Linked DNA regions of Sulfolobus islandicus Y.N.15.51. The protein of the gene in region 1 binds, or shares a complex with, the protein of each later gene. Links are inferred from orthologs where the notes say so. Each region holds a gene or a part of one and is shown in the gene's direction. Other genes may lie near its edges.

Region 1 (2,877 bases):
TTGGGATATAGAAGGAGAATCTTATATAATAGGGATAAAGAAGTCTACATGATGTTTCCTTTTCCACGCTATAAGCCCTTAAATGTTGTTCTTTTTTTGTCTATATTTGATATTGAAAATTCTCTTCTTGAAATTACGTTAAAACTTTCATTTATACTTAGAGTCACAAATACATTTAGAGTCAATAAAATTTACTGGATAACAGATTCCGTAAATTCTACTAAATTAGAAAAAATAATTAAAGATGTTACAAAATATGCTCTTTTACCTCCGTATCTTAAAAAATATGTTCCTATAAGTCGTAATTTAAAGAAAGTTGGTTTAATGAGTCCCTTGGCAATACCATATCACCTTATTTTTAAACAAGTTGTTGAAGGCGAGATAAGATTAGGCTTTAAGGGTGATTTCGGTTTAAAAAAGAGAATAAATTCATCATCAAAGTCCATTCTGATTACTGACTCCCTAAAAGTTGGTTATATCGATTATAGTGGTTTCTATTATAGCGGAGTTAAAAACGAGTTTGTAGACTTTAACAAGATACTCAACTTTGATAATCTTATAATTGCAAGTAGGAATGGAAAAAATCCCTTAAAAGCAAAGGAAGAGTTGGCCAACTTGTACAGTAAATATGGCCTTACTTTGCTTATTGGACCACCAGCTGGAAATCTATTACAAAGGTTAGGTAAACAATATTTGGATAAGTCATATAACTTTGTTATTAAACAAGGAGTTTTAGATATAAGGGCGGAAGAGGCATTGGCTTATTCTCTGTCTATTCTAAACCTTCTGTTAAGTTAGATTTATAATGCTTGAGTGATAGGTGAAATAGCAATTAGCGGGGATTAAGAATGGGTCATCGAAAGTTAGCCTCACCTAGACGTGGATCAGCTGGTCTTAGACCTAGGAAAAGATCATCTGAGTTATTACCAACACCTAGAACATGGCCACAAATAAATTCGCCGAATCCAAAATTGTTGGGCTTTGTGGGATATAAGGTTGGCATGTCACATGTTTTTATGATTGATGATTGGCCTAACTCTCCTACTAATGGTAAAGAGATATATATGCCAGTTACAGTTCTAGAAGTACCTCCAATTATACCGTTGGCTTTGAGAGCTTATGCAGTGGATGGTAAAGGCGAACCAAACGTAATAACAGAATATTGGTCTCCCTCTTCTTTACAGTTCTTAGATATTACGAGAAGAATTCATTCTCTTTCATCCTTTTTGAAAAATGATGAAAGTAAAAAGAAGTTTGAGGAAAAGTTTGGTAGTAAGTTAGATCTTATCAAATCTAACCTGGATAGAATAGTCTATTTTAGGCTCTTGGTAGCTACACAACCTAGGAAGATACCATCATTAGGTAAAAAAGTGCCAGATTTAGTAGAGATCCAGATAGGTGGAGGAGAAAAGAAAGCACAACTAGATTATGCACTAAACGTTTTAGGAAAAGAAATTTCAATTAAAGACGTTTTCAAGGAGGGTCAACTAATAGATGTAGTAGGAGTTACTAAGGGCAAAGGTTTCGCTGGTGTAATAAAAAGGTACAGTGTAGTAGAATTACCTAGATGGCATAAGCATAGAAAAGGAAGTAGGAAAATAGGTACTAGAGGTCCGTCTTTAGGGACACCTAGCTATACACCTCAGCCAGGTCAGTTAGGTTTTCACAGAAGAACAGAATATAATAAGAGAATTATAAAAATTGGTGATGATCCTAAGGAGATAAATCCCGCAGGTGGTTTTGTAAGGTACGGAATAGTTAGGAACACGTATATTTTGTTGGAAGGTTCTATATTAGGTTCAAAGAAAAGGCCGATATTCTTAAGAGAGGCTGTTAGACCTTCTTATGTTTTTGAAAACGCTCCTAAGATAACTTATGTTAACCTTTTAAGTAAGCAAGGGTGAAAGTAAATGTATTTAGAACTAGTTAAGAAAAACTCTGTGATTTTAGATAAAGATGGAAATAAGGTAAAAGAGGTAGAGTTACCTTTCATTTTTTCGTTTCCGGTAAGAAAAGATATAATAAGAAGAGTATTTTTAGCAGAGTTTACACATTCTCTGCAACCAAAAGGCAGAGATCCTATGGCAGGCAAAAGAACATCAGCTGAGAGTTTTGGAATAAATCTAGGTATGGCCAGAGTTCCTAGAGTTAAAAACTCTGGAGAAGCTGCCTTAGCACCTAATACCGTAGGTGGTAGGTTAACATTTCCGCCTTCGGTAGACAAAAAGCTTGTAGAAGAGGTGAACGATAAGGAGAAACAATTGGCAGTAATTAGTGCGTTAAGCGCTACAGCAGACAAAGTTTTCGTTAAGGCTAGGGGACATGTATTTAAAGATTCAGTAAGTTTTCCTATAGTAGTAACTGATGATATTGTTAGTTTAAAAACTGCAAGCGAGGTTGAAGAATTTTTAGAGAAGATAGGTGTTTATGATGATGTAAAGAGAGTAAAAGAGAGGATTAGGATAAGGGCTGGAAAGGGCAAAATGAGGGGTAGAAAATATAAGGAATCAATAGGCCCACTAATAATAGTACACGACAGTAATTCTCCAATAGTTAAGGCAGCACGAAACATAGCTGGAGTTGACGTAGTTAACGCTAAAGATGTAAGCGTTATTCATCTGGCTCCAGGTGCACATTCAGGCAGGCTTACTATTTATACTGAAACTAGCATAAAGATTTTAGATGAGCGATTGAGTAAGAGGTTGGTGAGTTAGAATGATTCAAATGGCTTTAGCTACAGAGAAAGCATTAAAACTTATTGAGTCCTATAATACACTTACATTAATAGTAGATAAGAGTGATACAAGGGATGACATTAAGAAATCTGTTGAGAGATTATTTAGTGTTAAGGTGGTAAAAGTTAACGTAGTTATAACA
Region 2 (2,678 bases), 410 kb from region 1 along the record:
TATAATCCGATGGACATGAACAGAACAGTTTAGTTTTCAACGCGGTTATGTGAACATGAACTTCCAATCCTATTTTTACATCATCATCCACATCTCATCACCCAAATGCTCTATCTCCAGCGTCTCCGAGACCAGGCAAAATATAGCCTTTATTATTAAGTTCAGGGTCAATTGTAACTGTGAAAAGGTAAATAAATGGATATTTAGAGAGAATTTTGTTGGCTCCATATTCTGAAGAAATTATTGACACAATATATATTCTTTTAGGATTGGCTCTCACAACTTCTTCAAGTACTTTTAACATAGTACTTGCTGTTGCAATCATGGGATCTGCAATTATTACGTTATCAACTTTAGCTCTTATATTTGGTATTTTTTTGTAGTATATGTAAACGTCCATATCTTTTGGTACTTCTTTCCCATCGACTTCTACTCTACTTGCCCCTATCACACCTTGTCTCGCTTTAGGAAATGCCTTAAGTAAACCCTCAACTAAGGGTACTGCGGCTCTTAATATGTTTATAATGACTATGTTGTTTAGGTCTGTTATATCTATCCCTTTAGTTCTAGCACCTAATGGCGTTTCAACTTCAACTATTTCGTAATCTAATGTATTTGCTATTTCGTACCCCAGTATTCTCCCTAATCTTACCAGATTTTTCCTAAAGTTAATTTGATCGGTATTTTTATCTCTAAGTTGCGTTAATATATGTAATGTTAAAGGTTTATCGATTACGTATAATGGCATTAGTTTTTGTTACCTCTTAGTTGTTATTTTTCTAGCTTCCCTCTCTGTCTCTCTTAATATTAGAATATCACCTACTCTTACTGGTCCCTTTACGTTTCTGGTAAGTATTCTCCCTTTATCCCTACCCTCTAATACCCTTACTCTTACTTGGGTAACTTCTCCAGTTACACCAGTCCTATCTAAAATTTGGATAACTTCCGCGGGAAATCCAAATTCTTCTATTATAGATGAACTTTGTGATTGCTGGGTTTTTTCACTCATTTTTCCACCAGCTATTACTATGAACAATTCACTTAAATACTTCACCCATATTGTTTATTTGTGGTTTAAATGCCTACTACTAGGCAATGTAGTTTCTGTGGTCACGAAATACCTCCAGGAACTGGATTAATGTATGTAAGGAATGATGGTACAATCTTATGGTTTTGTTCAAGTAAGTGTAGGAAATCAATGTTAAAGTATCATAGAGATCCAAAGAAGTATAAATGGACTACTAGATACATGAAGGTTCGATGAAAAATGGTTATGCAAAGGACATTTGTAATGATAAAGCCGGATGGAGTTAAGAGAGGATTAATAGGGGAAATAATTAGTAGATTTGAGAAAAGAGGATTAAAAATTGTATCTCTTAAAATGGTGAAAATGTCAAGGGACATAGCTGAAAAATTATATGATGAGCACAAAGGAAAAAGTTTCTTTGAAGAACTTGTAAATTATGTGACCTCCGGTCCAGTAGTATGTATGGTGATAGAAGGTGATGATGTAGTACAAGTGATAAGGCGAATGATTGGTAATACGGATCCTAAAGAAGCTCCTCCTGGCACTATAAGAGGGGATTACGCGTTATCTAAGTCAGAAAACGTCATTCATGCGTCTGATTCTATCGAAAAAGCTCAGCGGGAGATGTCGTTATTTTTCGATAAATCAGATCTGTAATCCTAATCCATATAAAGGATCTTCTTTTCTCTTTATTCTTATTATTTCTTTTATTACTTCCCTCATATCATCTGTAATAGAACTTGGATACTTATTGGTCAATATCTCAAGGTCTTCTTTAGGCACGTCTGTGTATAAAATGTCTCCCTCATTTATATGTCTTCCTATCATTACATTGCCTTTAATTGATATTGCAACTTCCATTCCTTTAGTAGCCCTTTCGAGACTCTTCTTATTATCTTGGATTTGTAGTACCTCACCAACTCTCCTTCCATCTTCCTTAATTAAAGGATACTTGGGTCTTATGACACCTCCTATCACTTCAATACCTACTACTACTGGATCACTACGTCTAAATACATAACCCGGTAAGATCTTTATTTTACCTGGTAATATCAAAGTGTCAAATGTACGCCTTTTCTCTGCTTCTCTTATTTCATTTATATGCTTCTTGATATCTTCAATTAATTGATAAATTATTTCGTTATATAATATTTTTACTCCACTAGTATCAATTCCTTGTAACAATTTTACTCTAAAAGCAGCGATAATTCCATATTCCTTTGATCTTTGAGCTACTATACTCGCTTCTATAACGTCTCTTTTCGAAATTGGTCCTATATCTGCTAGCCTTATTGGTATCCCTTCACGCTGTAAAGCGCTAATTAAGGCCTCTAATGTTCCTAAACTATCCGCCTTGAGTACTATTCCATTAATATCACTGTAGAGTCTAACTTCCTTAATTTCCTCTTCTATCTGCTGTTTATATTGCTCAACTTTAGACTCGTCTTCTATCACATAAAGTGGCGATCCAGCTAAGGCTTCCTCTAAATTAGGTGCAGATATCTTCACTCCAGCTGCCGCATATACTTCATCTATCGGCGTTAAATCATATTTGCTTAATTTCATATCTTGTAATGGTCTAGGTACAAATATTCCCCTAACTTTAGTTATAATAATGCCGTTAATACCTCCTAATATTATAGTATCATTT
Region 3 (2,800 bases), 310 kb from region 1 along the record:
TAGAACAGATTTCAGAACAGAACAGACGCGATTTCAAAATACAAATAAGAGAGAGAGGATGGAAATGAGTAGAAATAAACCAGTAGCTAAGAAATTTAGATTAGCCAAAGCATTAAAAGCAAACTCTCCAATACCAATATGGATAGTGTTAAAGACCCGTGGAAGAGTTAGGTATAATCCCTTTAGAAGGAATTGGAGGAGAAATGATCTAAAGGTGTAAAAAATGAAAGAGAAGGATAATTTTGAAATGGTAATTAATCTGAGAAAAATAAAAACTGGAAAAAGGACTGGAAGAAGTAAGAGGGCAGTGAAATTCGTAAGAAAAATTGTGGCAAGGCACTTTAACGCGGATAAGGTAGTAATAGATCCACTGTTAGCTAAGTCAATATCTAAAAACGGAAATGATAAGGTAGTTAGTAAAGTTAGAGTAGTAGTTAGTAAGGTAGGAGAAAAAATATATCTTGTAAGACTTGCTATTAAAAGTAGATGAATCTGCAAAGGTTATCAATTTTTGGAACAGATAATATAGGGGTCTATATTTATACTAATAATAAATATACAGTAGTACCTAGAGGATTAGATAGTGAAACAAAAGAAAATATTGTTCAAATATTAGGAACTGAGTTAATAGAAGCGGAGATATCCAGAAGTTTTCTTTTAGGTATTTTTATAAGTGGTAATGATAACGGCATTCTTTTACCTAAATCCACAATTGATGATGAGTTCAGATTTCTGAAGGAGAATCTTAGGGACTGCAGAGTTGAGGTTCTTAATTCAAAAGTAACCGCGTTGGGAAACACAATACTCACAAATAATAAGGCAGCATTAATTTATCCTGAATTTAATGATATTGAAGAAAAGATAATAAAAGAGACCTTAGGCGTTGAAGAGATAAGAAGAGGAAAAATAGCCCAAATGATAACCGTAGGTTCTGTAGGAGTTGTAACAAATAAAGGCGGATTAGTACATGTAGATACAAGTGAGAAAGAACTAAAAGAACTGGAAAAATTATTCAGCGTAAAGATAGATATAGGCACGGTAAATTTTGGAAGCGTCTTCATTAGAAGTGGACTAGTCGCAAACGATAAAGGAACGTTAGTAGGTGCGTCAACTACGGGTCCAGAGATTTTAAGAATTCAAAAAGCATTAGGTGAATGAGATGAGTGAAATAAAGTTTTACCTTGTCAAAGGATCTGCCCTATTTGGAGAGTCCCACTATCCAGAGAAGAGAAAATTTGTAAAAATAGTTAGAGCACTGAATGAAAAACAAGCAATTGAGTATATTTATTCGTATTTTGGTAGTAAAAATAAGATAAAACGATATAACATAAAGATAGAGCAAATAAGTGAAATAAAAGAAGAAGAAATTCCAGATAGAAGGATAAGAGAATTAGCAAAGATTGATAAAATTATAATGTGATGAGACATGAGTCAAGGACAAGGAGGTATAACGTTAGACGATTTAATAGCGCAAGCAGATTACTTAAAAAGGTACATAGATTCATTACAGAGAACTCAATTAGAATTACTAGAGTCAATAAATTCAATAGATTCTGCAAAACAAGCCATAGAGACGATAAAGAGTGGAAATAAAGAAATGTTAGTCTTCATAGATAGGAAAGGATATCTTTTAGCCAAAGTAGGGGGTGTAGTAGGGGATAAGGTAACTGTCCATTTAGGTTTATCTTACTACGCGGAAGTAGATCTAGATTCAGCTATAAAAATTCTTGATAAAAGAAAAGATGAGATAAGTAAAGCAGCACAAAATCTAAATAATGAACTTCAAAAAGCTGCTAGTACATACAATCAGATAGTTGACATACTAAATCAAATACAGCAAGCTGCCGCTAGGAGACAACAAGGTGAATAAATTGTTTTGATAAAATAAAGAAAGCTTTTTCTAATTTTGTAGATAAATTAAAGGGAGAGCAAGAAGAAACAGAAAAGATCGAACAAAATATACCTACGCAGAGTATTGGTAGTAATCAACAGCAAACTAGTAATAACGTAACGAATCAATCAACAACCAGTGAAGTAAAGGAAGAAAGTAAAGAAGAGGAGAAGAAGAGTGGCGGAAGTATTTTTGATGTTTTCAGATACAAAGAAATCAAAGAGAAAGATATTGAGGATTTCATAGAGGAATTAAGATATCAGCTACTTGAAAGTGATGTTTCTTTTGAAGTTGCCGAGAAAATTCTTGAAGATCTGAAAGAAAACATAATCGGTAAAAAGGTAAGGCGAAGTGAAGATCTTGAAAGAATAGTAAAAGATTCTTTAAAAAAATCCATCACCGAAATAATAACAAAAAATAAACCAATGAATGTATTAGAAGAAATAAAGAAATCAACGAAACCTTATATAATAATATTTTTCGGAATAAATGGAGTAGGTAAAACTACAACTATTGCTAAGTTTGCATATATACTTAAAAAAAATGGTTTATCGTGTATTATCTCAGCTTCAGATACGTTTAGAGCTGCAGCACAAGAACAATTGGAAATCCATGCAAGAAACTTGGAGATACCTTTAATCAAAGGCAAATATGGAGGAGACCCTGCCTCAGTTGCTTATGACACAATAAGGGCAGCTAAAAGCAGAGGAATAGATGTTGTATTAATTGATACTGCAGGAAGAATGCACACAGATACTGATTTAGTAAATGAACTAAAGAGAGTTGTTAATATCACCAGACCAAATCTGAAAATATTAGTTTTAGACTCTCTAGGTGGAAACGACGCATTGGAACAAGCTAAATATTTTGAAAATAATGTTGGATTCGATCTAGTAATATTGACTAAAG
Region 4 (2,790 bases), 560 kb from region 1 along the record:
AAAATAAGAGGAATGCTAGAGAAGGGTGCCAATAGGGATGATCCTAGGCTACCAACTTTGGCTGGACTCAGAAGAAGGGGAATCTTACCAGATACTATTAAAGATGTGATAATTGATGTTGGAGTAAAGGTAACTGATGCTACTATAAGTTTCGAAAACATTGCTGCGATTAATAGGAAAAAATTAGATCCAGTAGCTAAAAGAATAATGTTCATAAAAGATGGGGAAGAGTTTGCCATTGAGCTACCTCAAACGTTGAAAGCTAAGATACCCTTAATTCCTTCTAAACAAGAGGAAGTGGATAGAACTATCATTGTTAATTCTGGTGATAAAATTTTGATAGAATCTATCGATGCAGAGGATGGTAGCGTATTGAGGTTAATGGAGTTGTGTAATGTCAGAGTTGATAAGCGTAATCGTAAGCTTGTTTTTCACAGTAAGACGTTAGATGAGGCTAAGAAAGTCAATGCAAGAATAGTTCAATGGGTAAAATCGGACGAAAAAGTTCCAGTAATAGTAGAAAAAGCGGAAAGAGATGATATAAAAATAATAAATGGTTATGCAGAAAGAATTGTAAAGGATTTGGAGATAGATGAAATTGTGCAATTTTATAGATTTGGATTTGTAAGAGTGGACAAGAAAGACGGTAATATGGTCTCTGTAATCTTTTCACACGATTAATCTCCTCCATGTAATCCAAGGAGATTTTTATTATCGATTTAACGTTATACCTATCATTTAAGTGGCACATGAGAGGAACATAGATAGTGTCATCATTAAGCTATTTATATTTCTATATTAAAATAAGGCATATAATAACTTTATCTTAGTATCTTCTCGACCCAGAGATTAGCCTCAATTAATGAAATTATATACAAATGACGACACTATCGGAACATAGAACAAAAACTCTCAATATAAATATAGAAATTTATATTTATAGACTCCAAAACCTGGATGACACCTATCTCCACCTAAAAGGGCTAAGCTTTTGCTTTATTCTATAGTAAACTTTATTTTTTGCTAATACTTTTAAAGAGTTGCGTGACGAAACTAGAGGAGGATGAACGCGATGTCAAAAGCTAGTTATGTTAAGTTTGAAGTACCGCAAGATCTAGCAGATAAGGTATTGGAGGCAGTAAGAAAAGCTAAGGAAAGTGGAAAAATAAAGAAAGGTACAAATGAGACAACAAAAGCAGTAGAAAGGGGACAAGCTAAATTAGTAGTTATTGCTGAAGATGTACAACCAGAGGAAATAGTTGCACACTTACCATTGCTATGCGATGAGAAAAAGATACCTTATGTGTACGTTTCCTCTAAAAAAGCTTTAGGTGAAGCTTGTGGGTTGCAAGTGGCTACAGCATCTGCTGCTATCTTAGAGCCTGGCGAGGCTAAGGATTTAGTTGACGAAATAGTTAAGAGAGTAAACGAAATTAAAGGTAAAACTTCAAGTTAAATCCAACAATATTTTTTACCAGTAAACTTATTTTGTTTTTAGTCCTATCTAATAATTAGTTATGGGCCCGTAGCTTAGCCAGGTAGAGTGCTGGGCTCCAGATATTAATGCTAGACATTGGGTCTAAAGACCCTTTATGGGGATGAAGTGTATCTGGAGAGGAGAGACCCAGTGGTCGCGGGTTCGAGTCCCGCCGGGCCCATACATCTAAACGAAAAAGAAGACAGACTTTAATTTTTGTCAAGTTATCTAATTGTTGATGAACTGGGACGAAAGGAGAATAAAAATCGTTGAAGAATTAAGAAAAAATGGCATTGAGCCATATCCTCATAAATACGAAATAACACATTTAATCAAAGATATTAAGCTTCTTGCATCATCACAAGGTAACAAATCCCATGAGCCATTTATGTTTAATATATCTACAGCAGGGCGTGTAGCTAATATCAGAAGGCATGGAAAAGCATCATTTGTAGATATATTTGATGAAGGTGAGAAATTACAAATATATATGAGGGTTGATGAGCTTAAAGAGAAATATGACAGATTCTTCACATACGTTGGTAGAGGGGATATAATAGGTGTAAGAGGTGATTTATTTTATACCATGAAGGGAGAATTAAGCCTACTCGTAAAGGATTACCAATTATTATCGAAAGCCCTTATAGAACCTCCAGATTGGTCTAAACTTTCCCCAGAATTTAGATATGCGCATAGATATGTGGATTTCCTCTATAATGATAGTGCTAGGAAGGCTATGGAAATAAGATATATGATCATAAGAGAAATTAGAGAGTTTCTCTATTCTAAAGGCTTTATTGAAGTTGAAACGCCTATTGTTCAACCAGTATATGGTGGGGCATTAGCAAAACCGTTTAAAACACATGTAAATTACTTAAACGAAGATTGGTACTTAAGAATAGCATTAGAATTGTACTTAAAAAGGTATATAATAGGCGGATTTAACAAAGTTTTCGAAATAGGAAAGGTCTTTAGAAACGAAGATATTGATGTAACTCATAACCCTGAGTTTACTCTCTTAGAGCTCTATTGGGCATACGCTGACTACAATGATATAATGAATTTAACTGAAGATCTACTTAAAAGTGTGATCAAAAGGGTTACAAATAGTACTAAGGTAGCATATGGAAAATATGAAATAGACTTTGAAGCTCCCTTCAAGAGAATCAGTATGTATGATTCTTTATCTGAAATTTTAGGCAAGAACGTTGAAAATATGAGTGATGATGAACTTAAGGAGCTAATGAAAAAATATAATCTAATTCCTAGAGGAAACCAGTATGTTAGAGGTCTAATGATAGAGAAATTATTCG
Region 5 (3,023 bases), 310 kb from region 1 along the record:
TGAGTTCAAATAAGCTAATTAGCTGGTTCAGAAGGCTTAGGGAGGACTGGAATAGAATAATTACAGTAGCTAGGAAACCGGATAGGAACTTTTTCTCACTTAACCTTAAAGTTACTTTATTAGTATTAGTCGTAGTAGGTGTATTAGCTTACATAATTCAACTTGCATTGACATTAATTGGGGTGTAATTTTGTGGAAAAACCGAATATGAGAAATTATTATGCTGTAAAAGTTGTTGGAGGGCAAGAAATAAATGTAGCTTTAATGTTAGAAGAGAGAATAAAAACTAATAATATTAAAGGAATATATGCAATAATTGTTCCACCCAATTTGAAAGGATATGTAGTTCTGGAGGCAGAGGGTTTGCATATAGTTAAACCATTAATTGCTGGGATAAGGAATGCAAGAGGACTTGCACAAGGTTTACTACCTAGAGATGAGGTACTAAAAATTGTATCTAAGAAAACCATAGGTCCAACCGTAAAACCTGGGGATGTAGTAGAAGTAATTTCTGGTCCCTTTAGGGGTACTCAGGCTCAAGTGGTAAGAGTTGAGGAAGCTAAAGGAGAGGTAGTGTTAAATATTTTAGAATCAGCATTTCCATTACAAGTCACAGTTCCTTTAGATCAAATTAAGGTGTCTAAAAGGTGAAGTAAATGCCCACAAAGTCTATAAAAATAATGGTAGAAGGAGGTAATGTTAAGCCAGGTCCACCATTAGCACCAACACTTTCGCAGTTAGGACTAAATGTCGGGGAGGTTGTCAAGAAATTAAATGAGGCTACAAGTAGTTTTAAAGGCATGTCAGTTCCAGTAACAATAGAAGTTGATAGTAATACTAAGAAATACGAAATAAAAGTTGGAATACCTACTACTACTGCATTGCTATTAAAAGAAGCTGGAGCTAGCGAACCATCTGGAGACCCTGCACACAAAAAGATAGGTAATTTATCATTGGAACAAGTAATTAAAATCGTGATTATGAAAAAGCCGGGGTTAACTACGAAATCATTAAAGGCTGCAGTTAAGAGTATGCTAGGTACAGCTAAATCTATTGGAGTAACTGTGGAAAATAAAGACCCTAAAGAACTAGTAAAAGAAGTGGAAGAAGGTAAATATGATGATTTATTAGCAAAATATGAGAATGAATGGAATGAGGTGAAAGAGTAAAATGCCAATCGTTGATAGAAGTAATATTGAAGATTCCCTTAAGCTGGCATTATCTCCCGAAAACAACCCCAAGAGAAATTTTGTCCAGAGCGTAGAGATAATAGTTACATTTAAAGAAGTTGATATGAAAAAGGGGGACCTGAAGCTAAGAGAAATAGTGGTATTACCTAAGCCTCCAGAAAAGTCAAAGAAAGTTTTAGTAGTCCCAACTATTCAGCAGTTAGAGTACGCAAAGAAAGCTGAACCTAATACAATTTTAACCAAAGAAGAATTACAAAGACTACAAGGAAATAAGAGGGCAATTAAAAAATTAGCTCGTCAAAATGATTGGTTTCTAATAGCTCCAGATTCGATGGCTTTGGTAGGTAGAATATTAGGCCCAGCTTTAGGTCCCAGAGGAAAATTCCCAACACCATTACCGAATACTGCAGATATATCAGAGTATATACTGAGATTTAAAAGATCAACTTTAGTTAAGACTAAAGATCAACCCCAAACACAAGCATTCATAGGCACTGAGAACCAACAAATTGCAGATTTAGCTGAAAATGCACTGGCAGTACTAAACGTAATAGAATCTAAAGGATACGCCCAAAAGATAAGGAATATATATGTAAAAACTACTATGGGTAAGGTAGTAAAAGTAGAGTTAAGGTGAAAAGATTGGCTCTAGCCTTGAAGCAGAAAAAAGTTGCCAGTTGGAAGCTTGAAGAAGTTAAGGAATTAACTGAGCTTATTAAAAATAGTAATACTATACTAATTGGAAGCCTCGAAGGTTTCCCAGCAGACAAATTACACGAAATTAGGAAGAAATTAAGAGGAAAAGCTATAATAAAGGTAACTAAGAACACTTTATTCAAGATAGCTGCTAAAAATGCTGGTATAAGTACAGAAAAACTTGAGCAATATTTAACTGGTCCAAACGTCTTCATATTTACTAAAGATAACCCATTCCTAACTAACATGTTCTTCGAAAATTATAAACTGAGAAGGTACGCCATGCCAGGGGATAAGGCTGAAGAGGAGGTTATAATTCCTGCGGGAGATACTGGAATGCCTGCTGGACCAATATTAAGTGTGTTTGGAAAGTTAAAGGTACAAACGAAGGTACAAGATGGTAAGGTACACGTAGTAAAAGATACCGTAGTAGCAAAACCTGGTGATGTAATTCCGACAGAAGCTTTACCAATTTTACAGAAACTTGGAATAATGCCAGTGTACGTCAAATTAAAAATAAAAGTAGCATATCATGAGGGTTTAGTAATTCCTGCAGAAAATCTAAAACTTAATTTAGAAGGTTATAGGAGTAATATAGCTGAAGCTTATAGGAACGCATTTACTCTTGCAGTAGAGATAGCATATCCAGTTCCTGATGTATTAAAGTTTACAATAAACAAGATATTTAAGAATGCGATTACGTTAGCATCTGAGATAGGATACCTTACACCAGAATCAGCCCAAGCAGTAATATCTAAAGCTGTTGCTAAAGCATATGCATTGGCTACAGCTATAAGTGGAAAAGTAGATTTAGGAGTAAAATTACCTTCAGCACAACAGACCCAAACCCAACAATCAACAGCTGAAGAGAAGAAAGAAGAAAAGAAAGAAGAAGAAAAGAAAGGACCAAGCGAAGAAGAAATTGGAAGTGGACTTGCATCCTTATTTGGATGATAAAAATTTATATAACCTAAGACAAAAATGTGGAGTGTGAATAACAATGGAGTACATATATGCGAGTCTCCTATTACACTCAGCCAAGAAGGAAATAAATGAAGATACACTAAAGAATATACTAACTGCAGCTGGAATAAGCGTAGATGAGGTAAGATTAAAAGCTGTAGTAGCTGCATTAAA

What was found.
Region 2: YN1551_RS06950 (region 1) and YN1551_RS04535 share a complex: the UniProt entries of both Methanocaldococcus jannaschii proteins name them as parts of the 50S ribosomal subunit. The link is inferred for Sulfolobus islandicus Y.N.15.51 from one-to-one orthologs.
Region 3: YN1551_RS06950 (region 1) and rpl18a share a complex: the UniProt entries of both Methanocaldococcus jannaschii proteins name them as parts of the 50S ribosomal subunit. The link is inferred for Sulfolobus islandicus Y.N.15.51 from one-to-one orthologs.
Region 4: YN1551_RS06950 (region 1) and rpl7ae share a complex: the UniProt entries of both Methanocaldococcus jannaschii proteins name them as parts of the 50S ribosomal subunit. The link is inferred for Sulfolobus islandicus Y.N.15.51 from one-to-one orthologs.
Region 5: YN1551_RS06950 (region 1) and YN1551_RS05090 share a complex: the UniProt entries of both Methanocaldococcus jannaschii proteins name them as parts of the 50S ribosomal subunit. The link is inferred for Sulfolobus islandicus Y.N.15.51 from one-to-one orthologs.

What each region holds. Positions count from the first base shown.
Region 1 is NC_012623.1:1,246,449-1,249,325, reverse strand. The notes cover bases 26-2,876. They hold YN1551_RS06950 (50S ribosomal protein L3), read left to right. Parts: upstream 26-848; coding sequence 849-1,904; downstream 1,905-2,876. Other genes in these bases: YN1551_RS06940 (50S ribosomal protein L23), read left to right, coding at 2,716-2,876; rpl4p (50S ribosomal protein L4), read left to right, coding at 1,911-2,714; YN1551_RS06955 (putative RNA uridine N3 methyltransferase), read left to right, coding at 49-798; ileS (isoleucine--tRNA ligase), read left to right, coding at 26-52. Outside these bases: more of ileS, read left to right, coding at 1-25; more of YN1551_RS06940, read left to right, coding at 2,877-2,877. UniProt on the Methanocaldococcus jannaschii protein: One of the primary rRNA binding proteins, it binds directly near the 3'-end of the 23S rRNA, where it nucleates assembly of the 50S subunit.
Region 2 is NC_012623.1:840,311-842,988, reverse strand. The notes cover bases 20-2,671. They hold YN1551_RS04535 (50S ribosomal protein L24e), read left to right. Parts: upstream 20-1,078; coding sequence 1,079-1,264; downstream 1,265-2,671. Other genes in these bases: infB (translation initiation factor IF-2), read right to left, coding at 1,673-2,671; ndk (nucleoside-diphosphate kinase), read left to right, coding at 1,268-1,684; YN1551_RS04540 (30S ribosomal protein S28e), read right to left, coding at 758-1,009; upp (uracil phosphoribosyltransferase), read right to left, coding at 98-748; gatB (Asp-tRNA(Asn)/Glu-tRNA(Gln) amidotransferase subunit GatB), read right to left, coding at 20-91. Outside these bases: more of gatB, read right to left, coding at 1-19; more of infB, read right to left, coding at 2,672-2,678. UniProt on the Methanocaldococcus jannaschii protein: Binds to the 23S rRNA.
Region 3 is NC_012623.1:939,903-942,702, reverse strand. The notes cover bases 16-2,789. They hold rpl18a (50S ribosomal protein L18Ae), read left to right. Parts: upstream 16-1,159; coding sequence 1,160-1,420; downstream 1,421-2,789. Other genes in these bases: ftsY (signal recognition particle-docking protein FtsY), read left to right, coding at 1,975-2,789; pfdA (prefoldin subunit alpha), read left to right, coding at 1,427-1,870; YN1551_RS05125 (translation initiation factor IF-6), read left to right, coding at 487-1,158; YN1551_RS05130 (50S ribosomal protein L31e), read left to right, coding at 224-490; YN1551_RS05135 (50S ribosomal protein L39e), read left to right, coding at 65-220. Outside these bases: more of YN1551_RS05140, read left to right, coding at 1-15; more of ftsY, read left to right, coding at 2,790-2,800.
Region 4 is NC_012623.1:688,725-691,514, reverse strand. The notes cover bases 1-2,764. They hold rpl7ae (50S ribosomal protein L7Ae), read left to right. Parts: upstream 1-1,072; coding sequence 1,073-1,456; downstream 1,457-2,764. Other genes in these bases: lysS (lysine--tRNA ligase), read left to right, coding at 1,716-2,764; YN1551_RS03675 (glutamate--tRNA ligase), read left to right, coding at 1-681. Outside these bases: more of lysS, read left to right, coding at 2,765-2,790. UniProt on the Methanocaldococcus jannaschii protein: Multifunctional RNA-binding protein that recognizes the K-turn motif in ribosomal RNA, the RNA component of RNase P, box H/ACA, box C/D and box C'/D' sRNAs.
Region 5 is NC_012623.1:936,705-939,727, reverse strand. Bases 2-2,998 are described here. They hold YN1551_RS05090 (50S ribosomal protein L1), read left to right. Parts: upstream 2-1,170; coding sequence 1,171-1,827; downstream 1,828-2,998. Other genes in these bases: rpl12p (50S ribosomal protein P1), read left to right, coding at 2,887-2,998; YN1551_RS05085 (50S ribosomal protein L10), read left to right, coding at 1,824-2,840; YN1551_RS05095 (50S ribosomal protein L11), read left to right, coding at 657-1,169; YN1551_RS05100 (transcription elongation factor Spt5), read left to right, coding at 193-651; YN1551_RS05105 (protein translocase SEC61 complex subunit gamma), read left to right, coding at 2-188. Outside these bases: more of YN1551_RS05105, read left to right, coding at 1-1; more of rpl12p, read left to right, coding at 2,999-3,023. UniProt on the Methanocaldococcus jannaschii protein: Probably involved in E site tRNA release. Binds directly to 23S rRNA. Protein L1 is also a translational repressor protein, it controls the translation of its operon by binding to its mRNA.